2 regions of the Mesorhizobium sp. B2-5-4 genome follow, and region 1 is predicted to be linked to the other one. Evidence: predicted binding sites of a transcription regulator. Region 1 holds the regulator's gene; the other holds the start of a gene.
The links. Region 1 encodes PhoB, which activates phosphate uptake and scavenging genes when phosphate is short. Its sites were predicted from a motif close to TGTCATNNANCTGTCAT; they were not measured.

Region 2: the regulator PhoB is predicted to act here: its motif matches at 4,367-4,383, upstream of FJ492_RS18095 (alpha-D-ribose 1-methylphosphonate 5-triphosphate diphosphatase).

The regions. Positions count from the first base shown of each region.
Region 1 covers NZ_VFUR01000006.1:221,532-228,849, forward strand. The annotation lists gene FJ492_RS10070 (ATP-binding cassette domain-containing protein) at 1-154, opposite strand, end outside; gene FJ492_RS10075 (sugar ABC transporter permease) at 209-1,561, opposite strand; gene xylF (D-xylose ABC transporter substrate-binding protein) at 1,704-2,744, opposite strand; gene FJ492_RS10085 (ROK family protein) at 3,013-4,260, shown strand; gene phoB (phosphate regulon transcriptional regulator PhoB) at 4,263-4,952, opposite strand; gene phoU (phosphate signaling complex protein PhoU) at 4,972-5,679, opposite strand; gene pstB (phosphate ABC transporter ATP-binding protein PstB) at 5,705-6,508, opposite strand; gene pstA (phosphate ABC transporter permease PstA) at 6,505-7,318, opposite strand, start outside.
Region 2 covers NZ_VFUR01000013.1:143,249-150,566, reverse strand. The annotation lists gene FJ492_RS18105 (YcaO-like family protein) at 1-983, opposite strand, end outside; gene FJ492_RS18100 (AAA family ATPase) at 1,007-4,168, opposite strand; gene FJ492_RS18095 (alpha-D-ribose 1-methylphosphonate 5-triphosphate diphosphatase) at 4,550-5,749, shown strand; gene FJ492_RS18090 (phospholipase D-like domain-containing protein) at 5,820-7,318, opposite strand, start outside.

The sequences.
Region 1 (7,318 bases):
AGTCGCGCTTGTAGGCGCCGGACAGGATCTTGATCAGCGTCGACTTGCCGGCGCCGTTGTGGCCGAGCAGCGCCACGACCTCGCCGGGGAAAAGATCGATCGAGGCATCGTCGACGGCACGGATGCCGCCGAATGCGATCGAGATATTACGCATGTCGACCAGCGCGGTGGCTGCAGGAGCAGTCTTGTCAATCACGGTGATGCCTCCCTAAACGCGCTTGCGGTAAACGGTGTCGAGCCACACCGCGATGACCAGCACGGCGCCGACGACGATGCTCTGCAGAGGCGAATCGACGCCGAGCAGCACCATGCCCGACTGCAGCGACTGCATCAGCAACGCGCCGAGCATGGCGCCGATGATCGTTCCCGAGCCGCCGGCAAGCGACGTGCCGCCGATGACGGCCGCGGCAATGACGAGCAGCTCATCCAATGTTCCAAGCACATTGGTGGCCGAGTTCTGCCGGGCCGACGAAATGGCGGCGGCGATCGTGGCCAGCACGCCCATGATCATGAACACCTTCATGGTGATCCAGCGCGTGTTGATGCCGGCGAGGTTGGCCGCTTCCGGATTGCCGCCGATGGCAAAGACATAACGGCCGAAACGGGTGCGTTTTGTGATGAAGGTCATGACCAGACCGACGGCGACGGCCATCAGTACCGGTATGGCGATGCCGTGGGCGATGAATAGCCCGCCCTCCGGCACGGTGATGTTGTTGGCGGCCGCGTACCGGTTCACGATGCCGATCGGCCACGGATAGGAGTTAGCCAGCCACACCACGCCCATGATGACGGCACAGGTGACGACGCCGAGCAGCGTCTCGGCCCAGATCGGCCGCAGCGGGAAGCGGAACCGCTTTCGTTGCACCCGCCCGTTGAACAGCGCCAACACGACGGCCAGGCAGGCGACGATGCCTACGACCCAGCTCCAGGTCGCACCGATCGATCCGGCCGGTCCGCCGCCCATCAGCTGGAAGGTGGCGTCGAGCGGTGCCACCGTCTGGCCGCTGGTGACCCACCAGGCGGCACCGCGCCAGACCAGCAGGCCGCCCAGCGTGACGATGAAGGCCGGCACTTCGAGATAGGCGATGACGAAGCCCTGGAAGGCGCCGATCAAAAGGCCGAGCGCCAGGCCGATGACCAGTGCCAGCACCCAAATCCATGGATTTCCGAGTTCAAGCCCCACGAACCGGACCAGGAAATGCACCTGGGCAAAGCCCATGACCATGCCGATCAGGCCCTCGGCGGAACCGACGGACAGGTCGATGTTGCGCATGACGATGACCAGCACCATGCCGCAGGCCATGATTGCGACCGCGGACGTCTGCACCGACAGATTCCATAGATTGCGCGGCGTCAGAAACGTGCGGCTGTCGAAATCGAACGGATTGACGCCAAGACGCAAGCTCGAAATCACATGCAGCGCGACCCAGATCAGCAGCAGGGCGCCAATCATGCCGAGCATACGGGTGTCGATCTCGGTCGCTTTCAGGAACCGGGCAACCGCGCCGAGTTCCGAGGCGCGCGCGGTATCGGCCTGCAGGTTGGACGTCGTGTCGGTCATGATTTCCTCCAACCGGCTGGCCGTCTGACGCGGATGCCGAACCCAGCCTAGAAGCTATCCGCGTGATGCGGAAACACAAATCTTTTTGAGAAAACGCCGCGGCTTGGGGGCCGCGGCGCCTTCATTCTTCAAGCGGTCAAACTCAGTTGCAGGCCGCGACGCTGCCGGCGGCGACGCCCGCGCAGACTTCGTCCTTCTTGATCCAGCCGGCGTCGATGACGAGGTTGAGATTGTCCTTGGTGATGGCGACCGGGGTCAGGAACAGCGACTTGACGGTGTTGCCGCCAGGCGTCGTGAAGTCCTTCGCGCCGGCGATGTCGGTCATCTTCTTGCCGTCGGCGAGCTGCGAGGCGATCTCGGCGGCGTTCTTGCCGAGTTCACGCGCATCCTTCCACACCGACACGGTCTGGGTGCCGAGCGCGATGCGGTTGAGCGCGGCGTGGTCGCCGTCCTGGCCAGAGACCGGCACGGTGCCGGCGAGCCCCTGCGCCGTCAGCGCCGCGACGACGCCGCCGGCGGTGCCGTCATTGGCCGCGACCACGGCGTCGACCTTATTGTCGTTGGCGGTGAGGAACTGCTCCATGTTCTTCTGGGCGTTGGCGGGCAGCCAGCCGTCCGTATAGGCTTCGCCGACATTCTTGATCTTGCCGCTGTCGATGGCTTCCTTCAGCACTTCCATCGAGCCCGAGAACAGGAAGTCGGCATTCGGGTCGGCACCCGAGCCCTTGATGAAGACGTAATTGCCTTCAGGCTTGACCTTGAACACCTCGCGAGCCTGCATGCGGCCGACTTCCTTGTTGTCGAAGGTCAGGTAAAAGACGTCCTTGTTCTCGATCAGGCGGTCATAGCCGACGACCGGAATGCCCTCGTCGAGCGCCTTCTGCACCGCTGGGCCGATGGCCGAAGCATCCTGCGCCAGGATGATCAGCGAATTGGCGCCCTGGGAAATCAGGCTTTCGACATCGGTCAGCTGCTTGCCGGGATTGGACTGCGCATCGGCGGAAATGTACTTGTCGCCCGCGGCCTCGATCGCTTTCTTCATGGCGGCCTCGTCGGTCTTCCAGCGCTCTTCCTGGAAATTCGACCAGGAAACGCCGATGACCTTGTCCTTCGCCTGCGCCACCGACGCCAGCGTCAGCGACATGGCGACACCCGCCAGGATGGCGACTGTGAATCTCTTCATGGTATATCCTCCCTGCGCCGCGTATGGCGCGACCAAACTGGCCCGAAGGCCGGCATAGGCCCTATTTTTTCGAGCCTCGAAAAAACACTGATCCATCGTCGGAACACTGTCAACATCGATTCTGATGGATTTTGAGGTGCCGGGAGCCTTTTTTCGAGTCCCGCAATAAATAAATGACAGCTCCTGCCGCATCTGCCAGTATTCGGCCCATTGCCGGAGAGGTTCGAGGGGGTGTCAAGAACCGCGGCGACGGGAGGATGTGGGAAGCATGTCGGTCGGAATCCGCCACGACGATCTGCGCCGGCGCAACCGCGCCATGGTGATTGCAGCCGTGCGTCAGGGTGGTCAGCCCTCGCGCACCGAGATCGCCGCCACCACCGGCCTCAGCCACTCGACCATATCGGCGATATCAGCCGACCTGATCGACGAGGGTATCCTGACCGAAGGCAAGCCGAACGAAGCCGGTTCACTGAAACGCGGCCGGCCGCAGGTTGGCCTTGGCCTCAACCCCGAGGCCGCGGCTGTGATGACCGTGGTGCTGTCGCTGAATTTCCTGTCCGTCGCCGTCATCGATTATTCCGGCCAGGTGGTCGCCGAGGAACAGCGACGGCTGGACACGCTGACCATGTCGCGCGAGGCGCTGATCGGCGAATGCACGGCAATAGTGCGGCGGCGCCTCGAGGACCCCGATCTCGACGTCCGCAGTATTGCCCGCATCGCGCTGGCGATCCAGGGCATCACCGACAGCGAGGCGCGTGCGATGCTGTGGTCGCCGATCACGCCGCAGACGAACATTCCCTTCGCCGACATACTTGAAGCCGAGTTCGGCATCCCCGCCACCATGGAGAACGACTGCAACATGATGGCGGTGGCGCTGCGCTGGCGCGACCCCGAACGCTACCGCGACGACTTCATCGCCATCCTGCTCTCGCACGGCATCGGCATGGGCCTGGTGCTGAAGGGCGAGCTGTTCACCGGCACGCATTCATCGGGAGGCGAGTTCGGCCACATGATCCATCGCCCGGGAGGCGCGCTCTGCCGCTGCGGACGGCGCGGCTGCGTCGAGGCCTATGCCGGCAACTACGCCATCTGGCGCAACGCCAGGCAGCTTGGCGAGGACGCCGAACCGGTCGCAGATGTCAGCGATGCGCAGATGCGGACACTCGCCGCGACGGCAAGGGAGAAAGACGGACCGGAGCGCGAAGCCTATCGCAAGGCCGGCGAGGCGCTGGGCTATGGGCTGGGCAGCCTGTTCGCGCTGATCGATCCCGCACCCGTCGCCATGGTCGGCGTCAGCGCCGCCGCCTTCGACCTGATCGAGCCGGCCTTGCGCGAGGCCATCGGCCAGACCGCCGGCGGCCAGCATTCGGAATCGATTTCCTTCGACACCGAGCCGAACGAGCTGCCGCTCATCCGCGAAGGTTGCGCTATGCGCGCATTGACCTTCGTGGACCAGGAGATTTTCGCGCCGGGCGTGCTGGCGAGGCCCGGCGTTCCGGGCAAGAATGTAGCCTGATTTCAGTCTTCGCGGATCGCGTAACCAGCGCCGCGAATGGTGCGGATCACGTCCGGCATACGGCCGTTGTTGACCGCCTTGCGCAGCCGGCCGACATGCACGTCCACGGTGCGTTCATCGATATAGATCGTCTCGCCCCAGACATTGTCGAGCAGCTGGCTGCGCGAGAACACGCGGCCGGGATGACGCATCATGAATTCGAGCAGGCGGAACTCGGTCGGTCCGAGCCGGATCTCGCTCTTCTTGCGATAGACACGGTGCGATTCCCGGTCGAGCACGATGTCGCCGACCTTGAGCACGCTGGACAGCACTTCCGGCTTGGCGCGGCGCAGCAGCGCCTTGACCCGGGCCATGAATTCCGGTGTCGAGAACGGCTTGACCAGATAGTCGTCGGCACCGGTCGAGAGGCCGCGCACGCGGTCGCTCTCCTCGCCGCGCGCCGTCAACATGATGATCGGCAGCCTCTCGGTCTCGGGCCGCATTCGCAGGCGCCGACAGAGTTCGATGCCGGAAACCGCCGGCACCATCCAGTCGAGCACCAGGAGGTCGGGCACGTTCTCCTGGAGGCGGATCTCGGCTTCGTCGCCGCGTGTCACCACCTCGACCTGGTAGCCTTCCGATTCCAGATTGTAGCGGAGAAGCACGCCGAGCGGCTCCTCGTCCTCCACCACCATGATGCGTGGCGCGATCATCGATTGATCATCCCTGCCGTCAAGCCGCCGGCACCGACATCGCCGTCTCGTCCTGCTTCGGACGGTTGGCGGGCAGTTGCGTGCCGGTCAGCACATAATACGCATTCTCGGCGATGTTGGTCACGTGGTCGCCGATGCGTTCGAGATTCTTGGCGCAGAACAAAAGATGCGTGCAAGCCGTGATGTTGCGGGGATCCTCCATCATGTAGGTCAGGAGTTCGCGGAACACCGAAGTGTATTTGATGTCGATGCGTTCGTCGTCATTCCTGAGCTTGGCGAGGGCGGCGGCATCGCCTGCCGCGTATTCCTCGACTACCCCCTGCACCTGGATCAGCACCAGCTGCGCCATGGAATCTATCGAGTGCGACAGATCGCGCGGGGTGGCGGTAAGGCCGACGGAGCCGACGCGCTTTGCAATGTTCTTGGCAAGGTCGCCGATGCGTTCGAGATCGCCCGCCATGCGGATGGAGCCGACGACATGACGCAGATCGTCGGCCATCGGCTGGCGCTTGGCGATCAGGGTGATGGCGCGATCGTCGAGTTCGCGCTGGCGCGCGTCCATGATGGCGTCGTCGGAGACGACGCGCTGTGCCAGCGCATTGTCGGAATTCAGCAGCGCCTTGGTGGCGCCGCCGACCATCGTGCCGGCAAGATCGCCCATGTCGCTGATCAGCTTGCTGATCTGTCCGAGATCCTCGTCGAAGGCTGCGACTGTGTGTTCGGCCATGATCCTGGTCCTCGTATGCGTGAGATCAGCCGAAGCGGCCGGTGATGTAGTCCTGCGTGCGCTTCTCGCGAGGCGACGTGAAGATCTTCTCGGTCTTGTCGAATTCGACCAGCTCGCCCAGATACATGAAAGCCGTCTGCTTCGAGACCCGCGCGGCCTGCTGCATGTTGTGTGTGACGATGACGATCGTGTAGTCGGCCTGCAACTCGTCGATCAATTCCTCGATCTTGGCAGTCGACAATGGGTCGAGCGCCGAGGCCGGCTCGTCGAGCAGGATGACCTCCGGCTTCACCGCCACGGTGCGGGCGATGCAAAGCCGCTGCTGCTGGCCGCCCGACAGACTGAGGCCGCTGGCATTGAGCTTGTCCTTGACCTCGTTCCACAGCGCGGCGCGCTTCAGCGCCTGCTCGACACGGCCGTCCATCTCGGCCTTGCCGATCTTCTCATAGAGCCTGACGCCGAAGGCGATGTTCTCATAGATCGACATCGGGAACGGCGTCGGCTTCTGGAACACCATGCCGATCTTGGTGCGCAACAGGTTGAGATCCTGCGAGCGGTCGAGAACGTTCTGGCCGTCGAGCAGCACCTGACCCTCGGCGGTCTGCTTGGGGTAGAGTTCGTAGATGCGGTTGAAGACGCGCAGCAGCGTCGACTTTCCGCAACCCGACGGTCCAATGAAGGCCGTCACGCTGCGCTCGGGCAGCGACAGCGTGATGTCCTTCAGCGCCTTCGACTGGCCGTAGTAGAAATTGAGGTTCTTGACCTCGATCTTCGCCTTGGCGGCCGCCTCGGTGGCAATCGTCATGTCTGGAGACAACATCTGGCTCATTTGTCCTCTCTGCGTCCGGTCAGGCTGCGCGCAAAGATGCTGAGCGCGAGAACCGTCAATGTGATTATGAGTGCGCCGGTCCAGGCCAGTTGCTGCCATTCCTCATAGGGGCTGAGAGCGAACTGGAAGATGGTGACCGGCAGGCTGGCCATCGGCGCGTTGAGGTTGCTCGACCAGAACTGGTTGTTCAGCGCCGTGAAAAGAAGTGGCGCCGTCTCGCCGGAAATGCGGGCGATGGCCAGCAATATGCCGGTGACGATGCCGGACATCGCCGCGCGGTAGGCCACCGAACGGATGACCACCCAGCGTGGCGCGCCAATCGCCGTGCCGGCCTCGCGCAAGGCGTTCGGCACAAGGTTGAGCATGTCCTCGGTGGTGCGCACCACGACGGGAATGACCAGGATGGCCAGTGCCACGGCACCGGCGATGGCCGAGAAATGCCCCATCGGCCGCACCATCAATTCGTAGACGAACAGGCCGATGATGATTGAGGGCGCCGACAGCAGGATGTCGTTGATAAAGCGTACCACGGTGGTGAGTTTCGAAAAGCGGCCGTATTCGGCCATGTAGGTGCCGGCCAGCACGCCGATCGGCGTGCCGACGACGATGCCGATGATGGTCATCACGATGCTGCCGTAGATGGCGTTGAGCAGGCCACCGGCATCACCGGGCGGCGGGGTCATTTCCGTGAACACCGAGAGCGAAACGCCCGACAGACCCTTATAGAGCAGCGCGCCGAGGATCAGCGCCAGCCAGGCAAGGCCGATGCCGGCGGCGATGACGCAGAGCGTCATCATCACGCCGTTCTTG
Region 2 (7,318 bases), on a different contig from region 1:
AGCGCGCGGAAATCCACGCTGCGCGGGCCATCGCGGAGGAGCCGGCGATGCGCTGCGATCATCCGCCGATCCGGGTATTTCCGATAGAACGCACGCGTCAGGTCGTCGCGCGCGCCCGAGATCGCCGCCAGACGGGCCTGGGCCGCTTCGTGGATGGCGTGCGCCGCGGCGCCGGCGGGACTGAAACCGGCAGCCGAACCATCGGCCGGATGATCCAAAAGGACCATTTCCGTCGGTTCGTCCTCCAGCAAATGGCACCACACCACCGGTATACCCAACGGCGACAAAGCTTGCCAAAGGCCGACCAGCACGTTCTTGGCCGCCAAGGTTTCCAGGAGATCGCGGAGCGACGGATCATCGATCGTCTCGGTATCGATGCGTTGACGGTGGAAAAACCCGTGGGTCCGGTATGCCGTGGCGATCGCGTCGCGTTCGATGCATTCAAGCATGCCATGAACGATGGCATCGGGCTCCTCGAAGCCCGCGGCCAAACCGCTCGTCGATGCCGCGAAAATGCCGTCATGGGGCAGTGACGGCAACACATAGGCGGTGTGCACGAGCTCGAAAGGGACTAGGTCGCGGCTGCCGGTAAGAAGATTGTCCGCGGCTACCCACGCCGTCTCCCTGCCGCGCCATCCGGGCGCGGTGCCACCCTGGAGATGCCTTTCGAAACGATCGGGCGGGATGCCCAACAGATCGGCGCGGCCGACGACTGTGTCGAAATTCGCCACCTGCTCCGCAAAGAAGCTCTCGGCCGATTCCAGCATGGCCGATATCGCGGCTTGCGCCAGGGTGGCGCCCTTCCCTTGCGCGACCGCGTTGGAGAGCGAGAAAGGTCTTGTCACTTGCACGACCGGGATGCCGAGTTGGTCGAGCCCGGTAATGTCGGCGATCCGCGTGATGCCCAAGCCTTCGCGCATCTTCATCAGTCTCGCCAGCGCCTCATCGGGCGGCGGACCCAGGCGTTCATATCGCTCCAGCATCGCGGATACTCTTGCAGGGCCGGCTAGTGCTGAACGGCCGATTCGGGATTGACGATCAGCGCGGCGCCCGGCTCGAGAGCGGATTTCGCACGTTCGACCCGATCGCGATAGCGCGACGACAGTTCAGGTGACAGGCCTGATGATTGAAGGGTCTCGTATGTACCGACGAGGAAAGGCACAGCGCTTTGCTCCGCGGCTATGGCGATGCTCTTTTCGAGGGCAGCGATTATGTCCGCCTCCGCATCGCCCTGGAGAAGAAGTAGCTCCGCCCTTCGCCGGTAGAGCTCCGCCAGCCAGAAGCGGCTGCCTCCGGCCTCGGCCTGCGCCACGGCCGAGCCCAGCAGCGCGAGCGCCTCATCGACCTCGGCGGTTCGTGTCAAAAGCTCTGCCAGCATGCTGCAATAGACCGGTTCGTCCTCAGGCGTCTGGAACGCGCCATGGAGGCCAAGGCCTTGCCGCATTTTTTCCCTGCCGCTCTCGACCTGGCCGGCGTTGCCGTCGCACCAGCCTTCGAAGATTTGCGCCGCGGCGGCCAGGGCGGGCATATAATGGCGCTCCGTCAAGTGGCGCAAATCCGCTATCACGCTTCGCAGCATCGAAAAATCGCGGCGATAGCAATGCAGCATCGCCTCGTTGAGGTAGGCATGCGCGATGCTGCCGGCATGTTCGGTTAGCTGCGCCCAGTTCCTAGCTTCCGACATCGAATGGATCGCGCTTGCCGGCTTTCCGACGAACCACAGCGACAAGGCGCGGTGGGCGAGCCCGCAGACCCTCGCGTCATGCCCGCCGAACAACGCGGCATTGGCTTTGCCCTGGCCGTGCTCATAGAGCGACAGTCCGGCGTCGACGGCCGCGATACAGCGGTCGTGGCGGCCAAGATTGAAGTCGATTGCCCACACGCAATGCCTGGCCTGGAGTTGCACTTCGGCATCCTCGACATCCCTGAGATCCCTGAGCACGACTTCCGCGCGCTCGCCGTCCATGACGGTATCCGTGAACCACCAACCCCAGTAGATCGGGAACCACTTGGCCCGCTCCGCCACCGGCCGCCGCCGGGCGATCACCACGCCGTTCTCGTACAATTCGCGGGCGGGCGCCGAGTTCGGACCTTCGACAGCGGTCAGGATGGGACCGAGCACGATCATTGCCGATAGCCGCAGCGCGTCTCGCGTGTCGGCTGCCGCAACGCGCTCGCAGAGCGCCAATGCATGCTCGAGTAGCTGCCTCGCTTCCGCCATTGCTGAGCGGGACGAGCTTTCCGTGCCTGCAATCACGAACTGAGCGATCGCGTCCTCCAGAAGGCCTGCGCGCTCGGCGTGCTCGGCGATCTCGGCGGTGCCCAGCCACCCGGCCAGGTTTCGGTTGCGGCTGACCGCGGCAAACAGGCGGCGATGCAAGGCCTGCCGTCTCTTGCGCAGCGTTGCGTTGTAGATCGTCTCCTGAATAAGCGCATGGCGCACGCCATGGACCGGAACGCCGGAAGACCGCACGCGGATCAGGAACCCGGCCTCCATCAGCGAATCCAGCGCGTTTGCGATGATTTCGTCGTCGAGCTCCGGCAACAGCGCGCGCAGCAATTCCTGATTGAAACGATTGCCCACGACGGCGGCGGCGCGCGCGACTTCGCGTGCCGGCCCCAGCGTTTCGAGCCTGGCCTCGATCACGCTTTCGAACACCGAGGCATGACTGCGCGTCGCGGTCCGCGCCAGCCGATCCGTTGCCGAGGCCGCGTTCTCGGTCATCCATTGGCAGATTTCCTCGATGAACAGCGGGATGCCTCCGGTCACGCGTTCCACCACGTCGAGCAATTCCGGGGAAGTTGACGGCTTGCCTTGCGGCCACATGGCCGCGATCGCCAGCCGCGTTTGCTCGCGGTTGAGCGGCTCTAGTGAGATATGCCTTGGATTCGATGCTGCCAGCCAGCTTTCGGATTCAGGGCGCGTCGTCGCGATGACAAGCGCCCGGAAGTGACGGGCCGACCGTGCAAGCTCAGCCAATAATTGTCTCGACGTCAGGTCGATCCAATGTATGTCCTCGACCACCAGGACGATCGGTCCGCTGGCGCACAAGGCTTCGAGCGAGTGGCGAACCGCCCAATTGGCTTTCGCGCGCATCGCCTCGGCGTCGATTTCCTTGAGCATCGGATCGGCTCCCTCGGCGCCGAGCAGGAACGAGAAGATGTCGATGATTTCGGGATCGCGGACCTCATGATCGCGGAATACTTCCGCCACGGCGGCAGCGCTCAGCTGTCCTTCGTTGCCGGCGAGATCGCCGCGTACGTTCTGTAGCAGCGGATGCAGCGCCGAGCGCAAGCCGCCGGGCGTGCACTGGAAGAGCAGCAGTTTCGCGCGCTGGTGACGCGTGCGCCGGCGCACTTCGTGAAGAATGCGCGACTTGCCGATGCCGGCCTCGCCCTCGATCACCACCACGCCGCCGTTTCCCGCGACGGCGCTGTCCCATGCTTCGGCGATCGTGGCGAGCTCGGCCTCGCGATTGACGAGCGGACTGCTCAGCCGCCCGAAGGCGAAGAAGCGGTCGACCTCGCGCTTGTGACTCAGCGCGCGCCAGACCAGCTCCGGCTCGGCAAACCCCTTGATCGCATGGGGGCCCCTGAAGCTGAACACATGCGACCGTCGCGCCAGGTTGCGCGTCGCGTCCGAGACCACCACCGTATCCGGCTGCGCGATGGCCTGGAGCCGCGTGGCCATCGCGAAGGCAGGGCCGGTGACATTGTCACGACCGGTGTCGGCGTCACCCTTGTGGATCAGGGTCATCGATGTCGCGATTCCGACCCGGACATGCAGATCGGCGCGGCCTTGGTCCGAACCGACCCGCCTGCAGGCGTCGATGATTTCGAGCCCGGCCCGGATCGCCAGCGATGCCGCGTCCTTGGCGTCTATTTCGGCGGGAAACAAAGCAACGCCGCCATCGCCGACCTCGACCTGGACGGCACCCGAGCACGACGCGACCGCCTGTCTCGCCGCCCGCTGGAAGGCTGATATCAGTTCCTCGAACTCTTCGATGTCCAGGATGGCAAGAAGGTCGGTCGATCCGACCAGGTCGTAGCAGAGCGCGGTCAGGATCCGGCGCTCATGCCGGGCTTCGGACGCATTTTTGCCGTTGCCGCCCAGAAAACCTGTTGCCACCGACGCCGCCGGCAACGCGACCGGGCTCTTCTCCGACATGCTGCGATTTCCTCGCCGAGCACAGTGACGGCAATATTAGCAAAGTGCGATGCTGTTCACAAAACACTTAATCGGTGGGCGGGGCGGGAAAGCCGATGCCGGGATCATATGGAGAGATATGCTCACGGCGTAAACTCCCCGTGGTGTTGACATTAGCCGCGACCGCTTTTGGTGGGCGGCCGGGATGACTTCGATGACCGAAATAAAGCTGTCACCAACCGAGCTTATCCGATCCTCGGGAATGAACCATCCACGTGACACGCCTTGAAAACCGCCTGGCCGGAGGGCGATCGGAAATGTGGAATGCTGTTTTCGGAGACGACCATGCTTGAACGGACAGACAGGGCCGCGCCCCACCGGGATCACGCGAAGAAACAGGACATGTGGCTGAGTGAATTCGAGATTGTCCTGCGCGACCGCGTCATTGCCAATGGCGCTGTCAGGATCGAAGACGGCCGGATCGCGGAGATCCGCGACCAGCCTGTCGAGAACGCCGACCTCATCGGCGGCGGCCGCCTGCTGCTGCCCGGTTTCATCGATATGCATGGCGACATGGTGGAGCGGGAAGTGGAGCCGCGCAGCGGGGTCCACGTGCCGATGGCAATCGGCATCGCCGAACTCGACAAGCGGCTGGCCTCCTGCGGCGTGACCACCGCCTATGCCGCGCTCTCCTTCATCGGCAACAGCGCCACCGCAGCCTTGCTGCGCTCGGAAGAACATACATCTTCGATCATCGAGACCATCACCGGGCTGAAAGACGACCTTCTGGTCGATCACCGCATCCATGCCCGTTTCGAGGTGACGTTCACCGCGGCTGTCGGCGTGCTGGAAAGATTGATGGATGCCGGCAAGCTGCATCTGGTTTCGCTGATGGATCATACGCCCGGACAGGGACAGTACCGCGATGTCGAATTGTATATCGCCCGCATGGCCAAGGAGCGCGGCATGTCGATAGCCGATGTATCCGAGGTCGTCGGCAAGCGCATGGCCGATCGAAACGGGCATGGCGGTGTGCTCGGCACGTTGCAGAGCCTGTCGGCGTTTGCCCGCGCCCGCGGCATCGTGCTCGCCTCGCACGATGACGACACTCTGGAAAAGGTGGAATTTGTCCACGGCCTGGGAACCGTGCTCAGCGAATTCCCGGTGACCCTGGAGGCTGCGCGGGAAGCCCGCCGGCTGGGCATGTATACGGCCATGGGCGCGCCCAACGCGCTGCGTGGAGAATCCTATTCGGGCAATCTTTCCGCCCGCCAGGCCTATGAGGCCGGGCTGCTCGACATGCTGGCCAGCGACTATCACCCGGCCTCGATCCTGCCGGCCGTGCTCGGCCTGGCGGAGCTGCGCGACGGTGGCCTGGCGAAGGCTGCGGCGCTGACAAGCGCCAATCCGGCCGAGGCACTCGGGCTCACCGATCGCGGCGCCATCGAAGCCGGGCTTCTGGCCGATCTCGTCGTCGCCGACCGCCAGCCGGTGCCACGTGTGCGAGCAACCTTCCGCGCCGGCCGCATGATCTACGGCGACGGCACGCTGAGCCGTTCGCCGCCTCCCGGGATGGCAAACGGCTCTAACGCTTTGTCTTGACGCAATTCCCGCGGGGAAAGCGCCGCGCGCTTTTCCCGGGAAACCACTTCACGGTTTTCCCGGAATTGCTCTAGGTGCCTGCCATCCAGAACGCCAGCATGCGCTTGGTCTCGCCGGAGGTCCGGCGCTTTTGCCAGTCCGGGTCACGCGACAGATATTGGAAGGGATCCTTCCTCTCCTTGGCCGCCTCCGCGAGATAGGCACGCCAGCGATAGTGGCTGTAGGTCTGCATGGCGTTGATGGCGTAGTGCATGGCGATCTTCTTGTGGCCCCGAATGACGATGAAGTTCTCGTCGTTTGCGGCACTCGCCGAGTGCGAAAAATTATGTGAGCCCGTGACGACGATGGGATCGTCGCTGAATGGATCGATCACCAGCACTTTTGAATGCGTGATGGCGTGACCTATGGCCGATTGGAAGTCGGCAGCCGTACCTTCCACGGCCCATTGCCCAACCGGTTTCTCAACCCCGGTGTCCTGCGCCGCATCGAGGAAAAAATCCTCGGGCTTCGCCTTCAGCAGCTTGAACTCCTCGAGACCCTTGCCGGTAAATCGGGTCGCGACGCCGCGCACATAGAGCTTCTTCTCCTTTTGAAGCCTGAGCAATGTTCGCACCGGCTCGTTGCCCGGCTGAAACATCACGAAAAAGACCCCATGCTGCGCACCTTCCACCAGTTTGACGAGTTCCTTGATGTCGATTTCATCGCTCAAGCTCGAGAACCAGCTGTCGATGGCGCCGGCACCGAAAGCGATGCCTTGCTCGGGCGAATTGTTGGATCGCAGCAGGTCGTCGGAAATCGCGCTCTTTGCGTCGACCAGCAGGTTGAACTGCGCTTCGTACCGCTCTGCCAGCACCGGATGCTCGAGCATGATGCCATTGTTGAGCTGCGTGCAGAGACCGGTCGGTGTCCAGTTCGTGCTCCCGGTCCACACCTTGGCCGGCTCGAACTTGTCGTTCGCAGCGCGCCCGATGACCAGGAACTTGTTGTGGGCCAGTGCTTTCGGTGCGAGGAAGCGGTCGTGCACGACAACATCCGCGCCGCGCAGGCGCGCCCGCGCATCCGCGTTTTCGTCCTCGCCCTCGGCATCGACGCTTCCATTCGCCAGGACGATCTTCGCCCGTTTGCCGATGGCGCTCAGCCCGTCGATGAGTTCCTCGTCGCCGAGCTCATAGAGCGCGGCATGCAGCTCCAGCTCCTCATCGGCCGCGACCTCGGCCATCATCTTCAGCATCGTTTCGCGCAAAGTGCCGCCCAGAAAAGCCCTCGCCTCACGGTCGACATTCTTGCTGACGATGACGGCGGTTTCCTTCAACTCCTTGAGCGTGATCCCCTTGCGCTTCATGTAACGCGCCATGAACTGCGACAGCACATAACCCCGGTTGAAGTGGACACTCGCACCGTCGCCGCAATCGGCGGAAAGTGTCAGCATTTCGGACCATTCGCTCGCCGGCCCGTCTTCCAGCGCGCCAGAGGCACCCTTGACCCTCGCGACGATACGATAGGCAATGACGTCGCCAAGGTCGGCGGCGTGGTCTGTCCAGTCATAGCGTTGGAATGGCCAGATCCGCG